3 regions of the Pseudarthrobacter humi genome follow, and region 3 is predicted to be linked to each of the others. Evidence: riboswitches for the same ligand, from Rfam matches in the RefSeq annotation. Region 3 holds a riboswitch; each other region holds the start of a gene.
What was found. Region 3 has a riboswitch for cyclic di-AMP ahead of NFC73_RS12340 (C40 family peptidase). Riboswitches for the same ligand answer to the same signal wherever they lie in the genome.

Region 1: linked by a shared signal. The riboswitch ahead of NFC73_RS17870 (aggregation-promoting factor C-terminal-like domain-containing protein) and the one ahead of NFC73_RS12340 (C40 family peptidase) in region 3 are both predicted to bind cyclic di-AMP.
Region 2: linked by a shared signal. The riboswitch ahead of NFC73_RS14115 (C40 family peptidase) and the one ahead of NFC73_RS12340 (C40 family peptidase) in region 3 are both predicted to bind cyclic di-AMP.

The regions. Positions count from the first base shown of each region.
Region 1 is NZ_JANCLV010000016.1:8,203-14,244, forward strand. Features, by position in the region: gene upp (uracil phosphoribosyltransferase) at 1-237, shown strand, start outside; gene NFC73_RS17860 (VOC family protein) at 300-668, shown strand; gene NFC73_RS17865 (HAD-IA family hydrolase) at 721-1,401, shown strand; gene NFC73_RS17870 (aggregation-promoting factor C-terminal-like domain-containing protein) at 1,423-2,139, opposite strand; cyclic di-AMP (ydaO/yuaA leader) riboswitch at 2,145-2,297, opposite strand; gene NFC73_RS17875 (sensor histidine kinase) at 2,398-3,951, opposite strand; gene NFC73_RS17880 (response regulator transcription factor) at 3,959-4,699, opposite strand; gene NFC73_RS17885 (hypothetical protein) at 4,979-5,308, opposite strand; gene NFC73_RS17890 (winged helix-turn-helix domain-containing protein) at 5,307-6,042, shown strand, end outside.
Region 2 is NZ_JANCLV010000009.1:126,201-132,242, forward strand. Features, by position in the region: gene ribA (GTP cyclohydrolase II RibA) at 1-518, shown strand, start outside; gene NFC73_RS14105 (dienelactone hydrolase family protein) at 592-1,569, shown strand; gene NFC73_RS14110 (protein adenylyltransferase SelO) at 1,626-3,089, shown strand; gene NFC73_RS14115 (C40 family peptidase) at 3,159-4,010, opposite strand; cyclic di-AMP (ydaO/yuaA leader) riboswitch at 4,013-4,181, opposite strand; gene NFC73_RS14120 (aggregation-promoting factor C-terminal-like domain-containing protein) at 4,397-5,689, shown strand; gene NFC73_RS14125 (cupin domain-containing protein) at 5,713-6,042, opposite strand, start outside.
Region 3 is NZ_JANCLV010000007.1:180,740-186,781, forward strand. Features, by position in the region: gene NFC73_RS12315 (molybdopterin molybdotransferase MoeA) at 1-757, opposite strand, end outside; gene NFC73_RS12320 (DUF6457 domain-containing protein) at 768-1,061, opposite strand; gene mobA (molybdenum cofactor guanylyltransferase) at 1,058-1,768, opposite strand; gene NFC73_RS12330 (HNH endonuclease) at 1,860-2,360, opposite strand; gene NFC73_RS12335 (NlpC/P60 family protein) at 2,596-3,342, opposite strand; gene NFC73_RS12340 (C40 family peptidase) at 3,513-4,181, opposite strand; cyclic di-AMP (ydaO/yuaA leader) riboswitch at 4,252-4,414, opposite strand; gene NFC73_RS12345 (M23 family metallopeptidase) at 4,563-5,387, opposite strand; cyclic di-AMP (ydaO/yuaA leader) riboswitch at 5,391-5,610, opposite strand; gene NFC73_RS12350 (iron-dependent transcriptional repressor DtxR) at 5,765-6,042, opposite strand, start outside.

The DNA.
Region 1 (6,042 bases), on a different contig from region 3:
GCCACCGGCGGAACCCTGCGCGAAGCCATCAAGTTCCTGTTCAAGCGCGGCGCCTCCGACGTCACGTGCATTTGCCTCCTGGCCGCGCCGGAAGGCCTGGCCAAACTCGAAGAGGAACTGGCCGAGGCCAACGTGACCATCGTGCTGGCCTCCATTGACGAACGGCTCGACGAGAAGTCCTACATCGTTCCCGGGCTCGGCGACGCCGGCGACCGCCTGTACGGCATCGCCGGCTGATTCGGGGCTACTTCGGATTTCAAGTCTTCCGCTTTCCTGCCGCCGCCGTTAGCCTGTGGCGCATGGACTGGAAACTTGAACTCGTTTTTGTGCCAGTGTCCGACGTGGACCGCGCCAAGGATTTCTACGTCAACAAGGTTGGCTTCAACCCGGATTTCGACGAGCGGCCCATGGATGGCGTCCGCTTCGTCCAGCTGACCCCGCCGGGATCAGCCTGCTCCATTTGTATTGGCGAGGGCCTCAATGACGCCCCTCCGGGCACGGCCCCAAGCCTGCAGATGGTGGTCAGCGACATCCAGGCTGCCCACGACCACCTCAAGGGCAACGGTGTGGAGGTCAGCGACATAGACATCCAGGACTGGGGGCACTTCGTCTACTTCGCGGATCCCGACGGCAACAAGTGGGCGGTGCAGCACATCCCGGGCCGTTAAGCCTAAGGGCGTGGCGCGTGGGGGTCGCGACGCCTAAGGCAAAATAGGCAGCATGAACTTCCCCACACCTGCCGCCACACGAACCCTGACCTGCCGGGCCGTCCTTTTCGATATGGACGGCACATTGGTGGACTCCACAGCAGTAGTGGAGGACGTCTGGGCAGAATTCGCGGCCCGGTACGGCCTGGACATCGCCGAAATCCTGCGCACTTCGCACGGCGTCCAGGCTGCCGATACCGTACGCCGGTTCGCGCCGGGGGGAGCGGACATCGCGGCGCTCACCGAGGAACTGGGCGGGATGGAACGGGTGCGGACGGCCGGTATCATCGCGTTGCCGGGGGCTGCCGACCTGCTTCGCAGCCTGCCGGCCCAGGCAGTGGCGCTGGTGACTTCAGCGGACAGGACCCTGGCGGACATCCGCATGGACGCTGCTGGGCTGGCCATGCCTGCCACGGCCGTGACGGCGGACCTGGTCACGCGGGGCAAGCCTCACCCGGAGGGCTATCTGATGGCCGCCGGTCTGCTGGGCGTCAATCCGGAGGACGCTGTCGTGTTCGAGGATGCGCCCGCCGGAATCGCGGCAGGCGTTGCCGCGGGTATCCGGACGGTGGCCGTGGGTCCCAATGCGGGCGAGTTGCCGGCGGGCGTACTCCACATCCCCGACTACAGCGCCGTGACCGTCTCCGTGGAACCGGACGCCGCGGGACGGCAGATCATTTCGTTTCGGCTTTGAGGCCGGCGCCGCTTGGTCGGCCTAGTACCAGTTGTGCGACAGGTGGAAGTTCAGCGCGCCGCAGGGTGACTGGTAGCGCTCCTGGATGTAGTTCAGGCCCCAGTTGATCTGCGTGCGGTAGTTGGTGACGTAGTCAGCGCCGGCGCTAGCCATCTTCTCAGCAGGCAATGACTGGACGATTCCGTACGCGCCGCTGCTGGGGTTGGTGGCCGTGGTGGTCCAGTCGGATTCCTTGGTCCACAGCGTCTGCAGGCACTGCATCTGGTCTGCGGACCAGCCGTACGTGGCCAGCTGGCCGGCGGCGTAGGCCTGGGCTCCTGCGGGGTCGTTGACGGCCACAACCGGTGCAGGTTCCGGAGCCGGAGCGGGCTCCGGGGCCGGGGCAGGTGCCGGTTCGGCGGCCTGGGGCGCGACGTTGATCTCGGCCGGCGCAGCTTCCGGGGAGGCCGGGGCCTGGATCTCAGCTGTCTCGAAGCTCAGCTTCGACTGGGCGCTGGCTTGTTCGGCGGCCTGGTCGGCGCTGGCCGCGATCGAGGCAGACTCGGAAGCGTGTGCCGCGGCGCTGACGCCGACAAGCAGGGCGCACGCCGTCGCGAACACCGCGACGCGCTGGCCCACGGAGGGAATCCGGGCCGCCCTGGACAATGGGGACATAGCTGCACCGAAGCGGGTCTGCTTGCGGTGGCTGTGGGACTTTGTGTCGCCCTGCGGGCGCGTTTGTACCTTGAATTCAGACATGATGGATCGCCTCTCACACCTGCGGAGTTAGCTGTCGGGTTCGGATGAGGGCATCCGGCCACACGGCACAAACACGTGTTGGCTTAACCCCAGAGGGCACTTGGTGCCCGGGACGGTGGGTCCCCCGCCTCTGCCTCTGAAAACGGAATCCGGGAAGCGGCAGAGCTTGGCGTCATCCGGATATGCGGCCCGAACGGGAACCACACGTCATCGACGCTACAGGAGCTGGACGCTTAAGTCACATTTTGGTAACGGGAATCACGACGGCGGTGTGTCACCTTGCTGGGCTCGGGCGTCAGTGGATCGCGCCAGCGCGCCGGCAGGGAAGAGTAACGCGAACTCCGTCCGTCCGGCCCGCGATGTCACTTCCACGCTCCCGCCGTGGGCCTCCATGATCGACTGGACAATGGACAGGCCCAAGCCGCTAGTGCCCTCGGACGCCCCGGCGCCCGAGGCCGGCGCCGTACCCTTGCGCGCCGCGTCTGCGCGGGCAAACCGGGAGAATACATGGTCCACGAAGTCCGCAGGGATGCCGCCGCCGTCGTCCGTTACAGTCACCGCTGCGCCGCCATTGGCAGACTTCGTGACAGCGGTGACTACGGTGGTCCCGGGCGGCGTGTGCTTGCGCGCATTGGAGAGCAGGTTGACAAGCACCTGACGCAGTTGGGACGCATCACCCGTGACGGCGAGCGGCTCGTCGGGCAGTTCAAGGCGCCAGTGGTGGTCCGGGGCGATGACCTTCTCGTCACTGACTGTTTCGATCACGAGTTGTGTGAGGTCTACTTCGCTGAGCTTCAGGGGCTGGCCCTCATCGAGCCGGGCGAGCAGCAGCAGATCCTCCACCAGGGTGGTCATGCGTTCGGACTGGCTTTGGACCCGGGCCAGGGATTTCCGGCCGTCCGGCGTGAAGTCCTCGGTCATCCGCATCAGCTCCGTGTACCCGCGGATGGCGGTCAGCGGGGTGCGCAGCTCATGGGAAGCGTCAGCTACGAACTGCCGCACCTTGGTCTCGCTCCGCTGCCGCGCCTCGAGTGCGTTAGCCACGTTGTCCAGCATCAGATTGAGGGCATGCCCTACGCTGCCCACTTCGGTTCCGGGGTTGGAGTTCGACGGCGGGACGCGCACCGCGAGGGCCACCTCGCCCGCGTCCAGCGGGAGCCGGGCCACCCGCGTTGCCACCTCCGAAAGCTGCTCCAGCGGCTTCATGGTGCGCCGGATCAACACGGTTCCTGCCAGTCCAATTAGCGCCAGGCCGCCCAGGGAAACGAACACAAAGGTCCACACCAGCGACGCCAACGTGCTTTCCTTGGCGGCAAGCGGAAGGCCCGTGACAAGGACATCGCCGTAGCCGGTTTGCACGGCCACAATCCGGTAGTCCCCGTTTGACAGCGAACGGTTCACGGGGATGCCGTTCTGCGTCAGCGCCAGTAGGGTCTGCTTGTCCTCGGCGCTGAGGGGTAGGCGTGTGGTGTCCGAGTCCAGGAAACCGCCACTGGGGATCTGGCCGTCCAGGATCCGCGCATTCAGTGTTCCGACACTCTGCCCGCGGGAGTCAAGCGGGTCCGGCCTGCCGTTGAATCCGCCCAGGGGCGGGCGGCCCGGATCATTCGAGCGTTTGGCGGCCTGGCTCAGCTGTTCATCCAGCTGCCCCGTGAGAAAAGAATCCATGGAGGCGTAACTGAACAGCCCCACGGCGCCGCAGATGGCCACCAGCAGGGCCATGGCCAACAGGATCAGGCGCGTGCGCAGATGCCAGGTGTCCGGTTTGAGCCAGCTCCGCGATGGTGCTGGGGTTGCTCGCGGCGAGGACATGGAGCTGCTACTCAGCTGGCTTGATGACGTAGCCGGCGCCCCGCACGGTATGGATCATGGGCGGGTGCACTGCATCGACTTTCTTGCGCAGGTAGGAGATGTAGAGCTCCACAATGTTGGCCTGGCCGCCGAAGTCATAGTTCCATACGCGGTCCAGGATCTGGGCTTTGCTGATGACGCGTTTGGGGTTCTCCATGAGGTACCGGAGCAGCTCGAACTGGGTGGCGGTGAGCTGGAGGGCGTCGCCCGCACGGGTCACTTCGCGGGTGTCGATGTTGAGGACAAGATCGCCCACCACAAGTTCGGCAGTGTCCATCGCGGCAACGCCGGAGCGCTGCACCAGCCGGTGCAGCCGGAGCAGGACCTCTTCCATGCTGAACGGTTTGGTCACGTAGTCGTCCCCGCCGGCCGCCAGGCCCACGATCCTGTCCTGGACGGCGTCCTTGGCGGTCAGGAAAAGCGCAGGTACCTCGGGCGCGAAGGCGCGGATCCTGCCCAGCAGCTCAACGCCGTCGAACCCTGGCAGCATCACGTCCAGCACCAGGACGTCCGGGCGGAACTCCTTGGCAAGCTTGACGGCCTCGGGGCCGTCCGAAGCCACGGCAACGGACCAGCCAGCCATGCGCAGCCCCATGCTCATGAGCTCGGAAAGGCTGGGTTCGTCGTCAACCACCAGGGCGCGGATGGGGGAGCCGTCCGGGTGGGTCAGTTGCGGAAGGTTGTTGGTCATGGAGTGCGAAGTGGCCATGGGACAACTCTCCGATCATTCGGTTAGCCCGCGCTATGGGGTTCCTGTGCGCACGCTGTGAATCCCAGCCTAGCGAGCTGGATGGGCACACGGGATGCCGAGAAGGCGCCTGGCCGAAGCCGTTTCCGTTGGACAGGTGGCAAAAGGCCGCAAGCAATTTCGGAAGGTCATGGCGCGGTGAATTTCTGTGGCTCTGCGTCGCGCATGGGCGAAGATTGTTCGCCGCAGGGGGCTATTTACGCGCCCTTGGTGGACAACAAGGCGCATTTTGTCGTCATATCAGAATGGTGATCTATCACACAAATCCGCATTTTGTCTCAGTATGCGGAACGTTGCACCCATTGTTACTTGCAAGTTTTCATTGTTACGTTGCACACTTTCAATTGTGAACAAGAACTCAACAGCACCTGCAGCCGCAGAATATTGGCCCAGCACATCCGCTGCTGCCGACATGCGCTGTTGTCGAATGCACGCCTGATCTTCAGAACCCACGAAGTTCTTAGGCATTCGCCCCCAGCCCAGCGTAGGGCGCCATCCCCAGATTTCATTGCGGGGACAATCAGCATTCGAGCCGCGATGACGGCCATTCACATTGAGGTAAGCATTCATGTCAGTTGCATCCGGATACGTCCACATCTCCGTCCGTAACGCAGGCAAGGCCGGCCAGGCTTCCGGCCTCCGTCAGGGGTTCGGTGCCCGACCGGCGTTGTCCCCGGCTGCCCCTGGAGCGAGCTTTCCTGCCCCCGGCTACGCACCCCAGGGCTACAACCCCAGTTCCTACGGCCAGCTCCGCGCCGTCCAGCCTGCCGAAGCCGCGCCGCTGACGGCGCCCACTCCGGTGATCGCGGGACCCAACAGCGTCCGCCCGGTCGCCAATGACACCGTGGCCCGCGGATTTGTCCTCTACATGGGCATCGACGAGGAGACCGCGGCGGCTGCCGGAACCTCCATTGCCAAGCTTGCCCAGGAAATCCGCGCCTACGCACAGTCCCTCGTGACCGGTGCCGAAAGCTACGCTGCCGTGGCCGTGGCCCCGGCCGGCACCCCGGGTTCCGCGCTCGACGTCGTCCGTTCCACCTTCGGTGACCCCACCGTCAACGCGCAGAAGCGCACCGAGACCGCCCGGCTGCAGCCGCAGGACCCGCGCCCGTCCGGCGTCCTGATCGACCTCGCCCGCCGCGAAGTCCACCTTGACGGCGAATCCCTGAACCTGACCTTCAAGGAATTCGAACTCCTGAACTACCTGGTGGAAAACGGCACCCGCACGGTTGGCCGCGATGAACTGCTTGAGGGTCTGTGGCGCAACGCCGAGGAAGTCCCCAACGAACGTACCATCGACGTCC
Region 2 (6,042 bases), on a different contig from region 3:
ATCCGAGCATCCACACCCCCATGGCCACGTTCCTGAACATGGTTGCCCCGGCCGCCGCTTTGGGGTCGGCCGAGCACGCCATCGACGTGTTCCAGGAACTGATGAAGGTGCGCAAGGTCAAGCAGACAACGCAGGCGCGGCAGGCGGATTCACCGCTCGCGCAGGCCCGGTTCTCCCAGGCCTACGGGCAGGTGGCGACCGCGCGCCTGCACTGGCAGGAAGCCGTCCGGGTGGTGTCCTCTTCCTACGACCGCCGGCCAGTCGCTTTTACCGATGAGGAGCGGGCGCGGTACCGGCTTTCCCTCGGACTCAGCGGTGCGGCGTCGGCCGAGGCTGTCCGCCTCGTCCTGACGGGATCCGGCGGGAGTGTGCACCGGCTGACGCACCCGCTCCAGCGGATCCAGCGCGATGTGAACGTCCTGCTCAACCACGCCTCGCTGACCATGGATCCGATCCTGGAACAGGCAGGCCGCGGACTGCTGGACCTCGGCCTGTCCATCCCGGCCGAGCAGTTCTGACCGGGCGCAGGGGACCCCTTGCAGGACCGCCGGCTTCGGAGAAGGATATGAGCCTCACTCGAGGAGGCCGGCCATGGTCCAGCTTGAAAAATTTGAACGGTACCTGATCGAGGAATTCTTCGACGACTACCGCGCCGGCGCAATGACGCACCGCACCTTCACCCGCCGGGTCGCATTCATCATGGGAAGCATGGCGGCGGCATCGGGCGCGATGCTGCTTGTCGGATGCACACCCGAGGAAGTCCCGCGCAGCACCGACCCCATGCCCACACCCACGCCGTCATCGTCGACGGCGGGAACCGGCACCGCTTCTGCCGGTGCAGTTCCGGGGGCCAAGAGTCCGCTCTCCGTCCCGGAGGGCGCCGCGGGGCTGACGACGGCGACCGTGCGGTTCGCGGCCGACGGAACCGATATCAGTGGGTACCTCGCCCGGCCCGGATCCGGAGCAGCCGGCCCGGCGGTGCTGGTCTGCCACGAGAACCGCGGCCTGACCCCGCACATCCAGGACGTTGCCCGCCGCTTTGCCAAAGCCGGGTACGCGGCGCTGGCCCTTGACCTGCTCAGCCGGGAGGGCGGCACCGCCAGCCTTGACTCCGACGCCGTGTCGGGTGCACTGACCCGAGCCGGGGCACAGCGCCATGTTGCTGACTTCGCCGCTGCCTTTGACTACCTTCGGGCCCAGGACTTCGTGGACTCCGGACGCATCGCCATGAACGGGTACTGCTTCGGCGGCGGCATCACCTGGCAGGCGGCGACCGAGCTGGCCGGACTGAAGGCCATCGCTGCGTTCTATGGTCCGGCGCCGGACCTGAACAAGGTGCCGGCCATCGAGGCGGCGGCGTTCGGCGTGTATGCAGAACGCGACCAGCGGATCACCGGTGCCATGCCGGCCCTCCGCGATGCCCTGGACGCCACTACGGTGACGCACCAGCTCAACGTTTACCCCGGCGTCGACCATGCCTTCCACAACGACACCGGCGAGCGCTACAACGAAACCCAGGCCACGGCCGCCTGGAATGACACCCTCACCTGGTTCGGACAGCATGTCTGAGCAGCACGTCTGATCCGCCGCGGTCTGGGCTGTCCTGCCGCGGGTAGTCTTGAAGCATGAGCACCGCAATCCCACTAACGCTCACCTTCGGCGGGCGTTTCGCCCGCGAACTCGAGGAGCTGGCGGTTCCCTGGCAGGCGGAGGAAGCACCTGACCCGCAGCTGCTGGTCCTGAACGAGCCGTTGGCCGGCGAACTGGGCTTCGACCCGGCCTGGCTGCGGACGCCCGAGGGGACGCGGCTGCTCATCGGCAACCAGATTCCTGAAGGTGCCACACCGGTGGCCCAGGCCTATGCCGGCCACCAGTTCGGCGGCTACTCACCCCTGCTCGGCGACGGGCGGGCCCTCCTGCTGGGGGAGGTCACGGACATCCACGGGCAGCTGCGGGACATCCACCTCAAGGGCTCCGGCCGGACACCGTTCGCCCGCGCAGGTGACGGTCTCGCCGTCGTCGGTCCCATGCTGCGCGAGTACATCGTCAGCGAAGCCATGCATGCCATGGGCGTCCCCACCACGAGGTCCCTCGCCGTGGTGGCCACGGGCCGTCCCGTCCGCCGCGAAACCATGCTGCCCGGGGCGGTGCTCACCCGGGTGGCGAGCAGCCACCTGCGCGTCGGCAGCTTCCAGTTCGCCCGCGTCAACGGCGAGACGGACCTTCTGCGCCGCCTGGCCGATCACGCCATCAGCCGCCATTACCGGGACGCGGCGCTCGCCGACACGCCCTATCTCGCGTTCTTCGAGGCGGTCATAGCCGCGCAGGCGTCCCTGGTGGCGCAATGGATGCTGGTGGGCTTCGTCCATGGCGTGATGAACACCGACAACATGGCCATCTCCGGGGAGACCATCGACTACGGTCCCTGCGCGTTTATGGACGCCTTCAACCCCGGCGCGGTCTACAGCTCCATCGACGCGGACGGACGCTACGCCTACGCCAACCAGCCGGTCATCGCCGAATGGAACCTCACCCGGCTCGCTGAGGCACTCCTGCCCCTGCTCCATGAAGACCAGGACCAGGCCGTGGCGCTCGCGGTTGAATCCCTCGGCGCCTTCCGCGCCCAGTACAGCGCTGCCTGGTCAGCCGGCATGAAGTCCAAGCTGGGTCTGCGCCCGGACACGCACGACGACGTTGCGTCGCCCCTGGTGGACGGCGTGTTGGCGCTGCTCCAGGAAGGCCGGGTGGATTACACCTCCTTCTTCCGGAGCCTGGCCTCGGCGGCCCGCGGCACCCCGGAAACTGCGCGGTCCATGTTTGCGGACCCTGGCGCCTTCGACGCCTGGTCCGCACGGTGGCTGGCCCTGGCGCCGGACGCGGACCTGATGGACCGGGTCAACCCCGTCTACATCCCCAGGAACCACCTGGTTGAAGAAGCTCTGGACTCGGCTATCGCAGGCGACCTGGACCCCTTCAACCGGTTGGTGGACGTCTTGGCCGATCCGTACACGCAGCGCCCCGGGCTGGAACGCTACGCCGGCCCCGCCCCTGAAGACTTCGGGAGCTACCGGACCTTCTGCGGGACCTGAGCGAACACCAGGGATGGACGACGGCGGCGCGGGGCTGGGTGCCGCCCGCCGCCGTCGAGCATGGTCGGATCACGCTACGCGGACGAAGGACGCTCCGGCCAGCCAGCTGATGGAGTGCACTTCGGTTTTGTAACCGTCCACCCCGCCACTGACAACCTGGCCGTTGCCGGCGTAGACGCCCACGTGGCCGGCCGTGATGACCAGATCCCCTGCGGCAGGTGTGCCCACCACCGGGCCGTACTGGTAGAACTGGCCGGGAGCCAGGTCACCCACGCTCTTACCCACCGAGCGCAGCGCCTTCTCCACCATGGCGGTGCAGTCCTGCTGGATGCCGAGCTGGGAGTTGGCGGAAGCCAGGATGGCCGCGCCGAGCGGGCCGGCCGGAGCCTGGGCCGCCGGTACGGACGTTGAGGCCAGCCGGATGCCGGTGTTGGTGGGGGAGGCCGGCGCCGCCGCGGGAGACGGTGTGGGAGCCGGTGCGGTGTAGCCGGCGCCGGGGATCCGGATCTGGTCGCCGGGGTAGATGATGCTGGTCAGCGAGAGTCCGTTGGCGGCAAGGACGTCGTTGAGCGGGACGCCGTGGGCGGCGGAAATCTGGCCCAGCGTGTCGCCCGAAACGACGGTGTGGACGTTGCCCGCGGCGGGGGCTGCTGCAGCGGAAGTTGAAGCAACAGCGGCCGGAGCCGCTGCCGCCGCACTGGTCTGGACCTGAGTGTTGGCAGTCCCGGAGTTGTCCGGGCCGTGGACGCCGGCCTGAGCCGGGACGCCAATGCTGAACAGCAGGCCGGATGCGGCAACAGCCACCAGGGCCGGCCGGCCAAATGTCAGGGGGTGTGTTTTGGCCGCAGTGGCCAGGCCATTCAGGACGGTAGAGCGGGCAGGAACCGCACGAAGGCGTGCGGCAGCGGAATTCTTGGACACGGTGATAGCCTCTCCCATGCCTGCGGGGTGAGCTGTCGGGTTCGGGTCGGAGATACCCGGCCGGTAGCACCGCCGCGCGGGACGGAGCGATACCGACTTAACCCCAAGGCTTCGAAAAGCCGTGGAAACGTGGTTCCCCCGTCCCTGCCAGCTGGAAAGCGACTGGATCCCGGTCAGCGGCAGGGCTCGGCATACTGGCGGGAATGTCCCGGCTTGAGCCGGGCCACCGCTTGACCATAACTTCCAGCTAGCGGCAATGTCACATTCCGGTAACGGAATGTAGGCGTGAAATCCACCCGCGCTTCATCTCGGATTCCCTCCCTCCCCGGTAACGATGTTGCAGGTCAGGCCCCGTAATCCGTATATGCCCGGTAAGCTCACCAACTATGTCCCGGATTGTTCAAAAAATGCGGCTGCCCGCCCTCGCCGGCCTGCTGGCGGCCGCCCTGGTGGGGTCGGCTGCGCTGCTTCCCTCGCATGCCGCCGACGACGCGCCGCCCGGCGGGTATCCCTCGTGGCAGGACGTGCAGAACGCCAAGCAAAGCGAGGCCGGCAAAGCGGCAGAAGTCACCAGGATCAATGGGCTGCTGGGCGGACTCCAGACTGAAGCAGAGGCGCTGGGCAACGCGGCCGTAGCGTCCGCCGCGGAGTACGCCAAGGCCGAAGCGGCACTTCAGGCCGCCACTTCCACTGTGGACGCACTCACGGCCCAGACGGCACGCGCCGCGGCCGAACTGGGACGGTACAAGAAGGAAATCGGCGCGCTGGCGGCCCAGTCGTACAAGACCGGTGGAACCAACATGGGCTTCTTCGTTGCCCTCGACGCCGTGCAGAACAACAGCATCCAGGGCCTGAATATCGTCCAGATCGTCAGCGATAAGACTGCCGCCCTGGTCAACAAATCCGCAGCCGCCGAACGCATTTCCCGTGCCCTGGCCGATCAGGAGCAGGCGGCCAGGGCCGAGCGCGAGCGCCTGTCCGGCGAAGCCAGAACCAAGCTCGACGCCGCCCAATCCGCCCAGCAGGCCATGTCCCGGCAGATCGCGGAGCAGCAGGAGCACGGCCGGGAACTGACCGCGCAGCTGGCCTCCCTCAAGGGCACCACGGCTGCGGTGGAGGGGGAGTTCCGGCAGGGCCAGGTGGCGTTGGCCGCGTATGAAACGGCGCAGGCCGCCAAGCGTGCCGCGGCGCAGGAACAGGCACGCCAACAGGCGGAAGCGACAGCCAAGGCGGCGGCCCTTGCCGCTGCGCAGAAACCGGCTCCGGCCCCACCTGCTGTACCGGGCGTGCCCGCCCCGCTTCCGGTGCCGAGCCCGACGCCGGTCCCGCCGCCCGTCGTCGTCGTGCCTTCCGTTCCGGGAGGCGCTGTCAACGACCCTGCGGGCGCCAAGAACTACGCAGCCGGGCAGCTCGGCGCCTACGGCTGGGGCCAGAACCAGTTTCCGTGCCTGGCGTCGCTGTGGACCAAGGAGTCGAACTGGCTGACCACTGCCACCAACCCGTACTCGGGCGCATACGGGATCGCCCAGTCGCTGCCGGCCAGCAAGTATGCCAGCGCCGGCAGCGATTGGCTCACGAGCTACCGGACCCAGGTCAATTGGGGTTTGTCCTATATCGCTGACCGCTACGGGTCACCATGCGGAGCGTGGAACCATTCCGTGGCCAACCACTGGTACTGACCAGCCGGAGGATGGCAGCCGCGTCACGTTCCCGGTGCCTTGGCGAATACCGCGGCGCTGAGGAATTCAATGCCGACGAAGGCTTCGTCGCCGTCCACCCAGGCGTCATGTCCGGGTGGAATGGTGTAGGAGTCGCCGGCGCTGATGCTGATCCGCGTGCCATTGGTGGTCTCGACATTGAGTGCCCCGGAAACGCAGTATCCGACGTGGTTGTTCTGGCAGGACTCGGTCTGGACCACCGGCTTGATGCAGTCCGACCAGCGCCAGCCGGGACTGAACGTCAACCGGCCGACCGTGTAGTCGCCCAGGTTGACGACATCCACTTCGGTTTTCTCCGGCCGGCGCTTCTCATC
Region 3 (6,042 bases):
GGAGGTCAGCCAGACCGTCCAGCCACTCAGCGTAGGAATCGCCGATCCGCTCCTGGCCGCCGTTAATACCGCCGAGCATTTCCACAACGGCCGCGAGCTGCGGACCGAAGGTGTCCCGGACCTGTCCGGGGACCGGCAGCCCGTGGGCCACAACTTCGGAGCCGGTCAGCAGGAGCTTAACCACCGGCTTGCCCTGGACCAGCAGGTCATCGTGCCCGGCCAGGGCCGCGACCGCCAGATGGGCCGGGTTAAGTGATACGCCGGCCTTGACCAGCACCTCTCCCGCAGCGGCTTCCTCGCCGGCCTTCCTGATGTGCTGGCCGTTCCCGGGCTCGCCGGGGCGGGCGGTGCCGCCGGTCATCAGCAGCGGCAGGCCGTCGTCGTCCGTTCCAAGCACGGCACTTTCGCTGCGCAGGACCGCTTTGGCACCGGGCGGGATCAGTCCGCCGGTGACGATGGGGCTGGCCTGGTGGGGTGCCAGCCGCTGGCCTGCCTCTGCCACGATCCACGGACCGCTGCCGTTGACGGCCCATCCGTCCATCGCAGACGACGCGTAGTGCGGCATGTCATGCAACGCGGTGATGTCTTCGGCCAGGACCCTGCCCAGGGCTTGGCCCAGGGGAACCCGGCCCGGCGGAATCGGCGTGGCGACATCAAAAGCAGCCCTGCGCGCCTCTTCCCAGGTGTGGGCCAGGTGCTTCGCCGGGGCTGGCTGCTGCTCGGGATTTTCGGATACGTCGCCGGGGGCGGCGGTCATTGAACGGGAGTCATTCGACGGGGGTCCCGGCGGATTCGGCGTCATAGTCAGCAGCCAGGGTGCGGGCGCGGTCCATGGCAGCGGCCATGGCGGCGGCGTTGGTGGCCTGCCCTGCTCCCGCAGCCAGGCCGGCGGCGAAACCGGCAATAAAGGTGGTGAGCGGGGCGGCTGGGCGGACCACTGAGTGCGCTGCCACGCCGGCCAGCGACAGGATGGTGTTGACGTCGATCTGGACGTCCTCCAGTTCATACGCCTGGAGCAAGGACCTGCACCATTCTTCCAGTGTCTCTTCCTGGCTTTTCACGCTCTGCCTCCCAAATCGTCTGCGGCAGTGTTGCCCCGGAACCCGGCTAGGGGGTCCGGACCGGCCACTCCAAGTGCGGCGGCATCGTCCCAGGTGTCCACGTCTGCCGTGGAGCCGGCCGGAACGGCGACAAGCTGCACGTCCAGACTAGCAAGGAGTGCCCTCACCGAACCGTTGATTAAGCGTCCCGTGCTTTCCAGTTCCGCCACCGAACGTTGTAGCGCGGCCGTGCTATAAAAACCGACCAGCGGCTGACGGCGGCCATCGTCCGAGACGGCCACCACGCCGTCCGGCCCCAAGCCCGCGGGCGCTCCGGCCGTGGGTTTTCGCGCACGCAAAGTAGCCTTCAGCGCCGCCACCGCCTGCTCCACGTTGGGCATGTCGCAGGCCAGCACCAGCGTCAGCCCGGGGCGGCTGCCACCCGCGGCGGACAGGGCCGCGAGCCCGGCCGCGATGGCGGCCGCCGGTCCACTAAAGGGGGGTTCTTCGCGGCAGCGGAGAAATCCGGCAGGGACCTCGCCGGCCGGCACCTCCCCGGCGTCCGGACCAACCACGACGCCGGCCCGGGCTCCGCTCGCAGCAGCGGCGGCGCGGCGCAACAGGGAGTCGCCGTCGTACGTCAGACTCTGCTTGGGTACGCCACCGAGCCGCGACGAACGGCCGCCGGCGAGGATGACGGCATCGAAGTCGAGGGGGTCAGCGTCCACCCTCCCAGCTTAACCGCGCGGGCTGGAATACTGCGCGGGGCTGGAACTGAGGGTGCGGACCGGGACACGGTGGCCCGCTCACGCGGCCGGCTCAGGCAGCCCGCTCAGGCAGCAGGAACGGATCCCAGGCCGGAGTGGGCTTCTCAAGTTCCTTGATCTGCCAGATGGTGCCATGCGGCGGTTCCGGATCAAACCTCAGCTTCCAGCCCATTTCCGCCGGCGTGTGGTCGCCCTTGGTGTTGTTGCACCGGAGGCACGCGGCCACCAGGTTCTCCCAGGAGTCGGCGCCGCCGCGTGATTTGGGCTGCACATGGTCGATGGTGTGGGCACCTTTGCCGCAATACGCACAGCGGTGGCCGTCCCGCCGCAGGACTCCGCGGCGGCTGACTGCGGTGCTCTGGTTGTATCTGGGGCGGATGTAGCGGTTCAGGAGAATCACGGACGGTCGGCCCAGGATCTCCTGCGGTCCCACCACGGGGTCATCGCCCTCGGCAATGACACTGGCCTTGCCCGTGAGCACAAGCACCAGCGCCCGGCGGAAGGTGACTACCGCCAGCGGTTCATATCCAGCATTCAGAACGAGAGTGCGCATGCACGTACCTCTTTGTGGCCGCACCCGTCAGGGGCACGAGGGCCGGCTGCCCCCGGCATATCCGGGCTATGGATCGACACCACAAGAGTAAACAAAGAATCCCGGGATCAGCTAATCGCAGAAGTATCCGGGATCACGTGTCGGGCCCAGGCGCCCGTCCGGTTAAGGCGTCAGTCCGTAGACAGCAAAGGACCCCCGCCGTGAGGCGGGGGTCCTTTGAACACTCAAGCAGCTGCTAGGACACGCGGATGAAGACCGGTCCTGAGCCAACGTTGGCGCTGAATACTACGGTCTGGTTGCCGTTGTAACCGCCGTGGACCGCCTGGCCGTTGCCGGCGTATACGGCAATGTGGGCCACGCCCGCGCCGCCGTCGGCGTAGTAGATCAGGTCGCCGGGCTGGGCCTCGGCGGCGCTCACGGTCTTGCCCAGGGACAGGTAGCCGGCGGGCCAGCCGTGGTAGTTGATGCCCACGGCAGCCAGGGAGTTGGTCACAAGCATGGTGCAGTCCTGGTTGACGCCGAGCTGTGCGTAAGCAGCGGACAGGATGGCAGCACCCTTGCCGCTGGCGGCGACCGGAGCCGAGGGAGCAGCCGGAGTTGCCGACGCTACCTTGATGGTTGCCGCGGCCTTGGCCGGAGCCGGAGCTTCAACAACAGGCGCGGGAGCCTCAACGGGAGCCGGCGTGGTGGTCACTGCAGGCTTCTCGTAGGAGATGGCAATGGTGGAAGCAGCCGAAATGATGGCCGGGGCGGAAACCTCAGCCTCAAGGTTCGAAGCGGACGCAGCTTCACGCTGGACGCCGGTGTCGGCCGCGTTCGCAGCGATACCACTGGTCAGGACGAGGCCGGAAGCAGCAGCGATAACCGCAGCCTGGCGGCCCATGCCGCCGGCGTTGTCGCCGACAGCCTTGGCAATGACAGCCAGCGAGTTGGTCTTGGTGACCTCGGCGCGGTGCCGTGCAACAGTTGCACGTGTAGTCATTAATTTTCTCTCTTTCGTTTTCCTCAGGACCGCGTGGGCAGCCTGAGGGCTTTGGACGCGCCGGCATCTTGGGGGTACGCCGGCACGTCCCGAACGGGGATTTAGCGAAAGGCTCCAGCGAAGAACGGCTCCGGCAGCACGGGGCTGCAGGAACTGCTGGATTGCAGGAACTACGGGGCCAGCGTGAAGAAGGATCCGCTGCCCGTGGAAGCCACCGAGTGGAGCAGCGTGCCCTGTGACGGGTTCAGTGCGCTGATCATCATGCCGTTGCCGACGTAAATGCCAACGTGGGCGCCGCCATTCTGCATGACCAGGTCGCCGGGGGCCGGTGTGGCGGTGGGCCGCATGGCCGTCCAGGCATTGGTGCGGGGAATGCTGATGCCGGCCTGGGCGTAGACCCACTGCGTGAAGCCGGAGCAGTCCCAGCCATTGGGAGTGGTGCCGCCCCAGAGGTAGGGGTTACCGATGCCGGTGTAGGCAAGTGCTGCCAGACCCGAAGCGGCAGCAGAGGAGACAGTGTCGGCGAGCTTGGAGGCCGCAGCCTCGGTTGCACCCTGGGCCCCGGTTTCGGAGGCCGTGGACTGCGCACGGACCCTCTCAACCTTCGGCGCCGGCGTCGTCCTGATGACGGGGCGTTCGAAGGAAACGGTAGCCGTGGGCGCGGCAGTTACGGCAAGTGCCGTCTGCGCGGAACCGGACTCGGTAGAGGCGGAAACGCCTGCGGTGGAATCCGCGGCGTTGGCCGGAAGCCCCATGCTCAGGATCAGACCTGATGCAGCTGCAATAACAGCAGCCTGGCGACCTACGGTCCCGGCATTGGCACTGACGGCCTTGGACACGGAGCCCAAGGGGTTAGTGCGAACCGGTTGTGCGCGGTGACGCGCAGAAGTATGGCGTGAAGACACGAAGGTAGCCTCTCCCAATGCCTGCGAGGTGAGCTGTCGGATTCGGATGGGAGTCACCCGGCCGCGCTGCTTCACAGTGGAAGCTTTGCGACTTAACCCCAAGGCCCTCAGAATCGAAGACCAAAATTGGTTCCCCCGCCCCTGCCAGACGATGTCATGCGAACGGACCTTGAGCGGTGGCAGAGCTAGGCAATCCACTCAAGAACGTCAACTTCGGAAAAGTTGACGCGCTTTAGACGTTACAGGAGTTCCGAGCCAATGTCACATTCAGGTCACGGCACGTCGCTGCGATTCGAGAGTTGGCCATCATTTGGGTCAGAGCCAGCCGGTGGGGTCAACGACTTCGCCATTGACCTGGACCTCGAAGTGGAGGTGGCAGCCCGTGGACGCGCCCGTGGTACCGCTGAGGGCAACAACATCGCCGCGGCTGACGGTCTGGCCTACCTTGACGCTGGCTGAGGAGAGGTGGTTGTAGGTGGTTTCAAGGCCATTGCCGTGATCCACCACCACGCGGTTGCCGCCGCCGTACTGGTGCCAGCCAACGAAGGTGACGGTACCGCTGGCAGCGGCCAGGACAGAGGTTCCGCACTGTGCCACGAAGTCCTGGCCACGGTGGAAGTCGCCGGAGCCGCCGGTAATCGGGCTGACCCGGAACCCGAAGGGTGAGGCCGTAATCAGCTGGGCCAGCGGCGAGCCAAGGCTTCCGGCAGAGGCGGCGCGGGTAATGGATCCCGCGGACTGGGCGCTCAACAGCTGCTTCAGCTTGCCGTCGGGATCACCCTGGGTCACCACGGACGAACGGCTGAAATCAATTTGGGCGGCGGCTTCCGCGGTCACTTCGGGCTGCGGAGCAGCGGAAACGGCTGATGCAGCCTGGCCGGGTGCCGGAGTGGCCATCACGGGGCCCGTCACAGGAACCGTTACGGTGAGAGCCAGGCCTGTTGCTGCCAAGGCGATGCCGGCCTTCTGGCCGAGGCCACTGGCGGCGGCGAAATCCGTCATCTGCCGGAAGGGCCCCCGGCGGCGGCGGGCTTCCCGCTGCGGGTCGCGGGGCCTCTCCGCGGTGAGATCCTCGGCCACCCTGGGCGCCGAGACGGGACCCGCCGCGCGACGGCGGCCCCTGGAGTATTGCGTGGTCAAGAATGTTCCTCTCTGGGTAGCCTGCGAAGTTAGCTGTCGGATTCGGGTCAGAGAGTTCATAGACCCGGTCCGCCGTGACAAGCACTTTGGCGCAGGGATATCCCGTGAGGATCCTTCGCTGGAAGAGGCTTGCTGCTGACGGACTTAACCCCAAGGCAGTCTTACGACTACCGGTTGTGGTTCCCCCGCCTCTGCCAGTTGGTGACTGATGCACCTGATCCGCTGGCAGAGCTCGGCTCCAGATCAGGTAACGCTTTTGTATCGACGCTGAGGTTCAACTATAGGTGATTAACTTGGACAGTAACAATTCCGTTATCTTTGCGGAACCTTGCGTCGCTGGGCTACGGCGCGGCTCCTCGCGGCGGACCGCCTACCCGTCAACTGACGGAAACGAAGACGTGGGATGCCACTTCCGGTGGCAACTCGAGCGCCCCTTCGATTCCCGGAACCCGCACGGAGATGTACTCCCCTACGCGCTCCAGGGACACCGTGGCACCGGGCCTGATCCCGCCTTCATCCAGCTGGACCAGCAGCTCAGGTTCCACCTGGATGGGCTCAGCCAGCCGGCTGACTGTCACGTTCGACGCCGGCCCGTAGCCCTGCATCGCATCAAGGAGATTAATCACAGTGGCGTCCGGCAGCGCGGGCGCCGGCC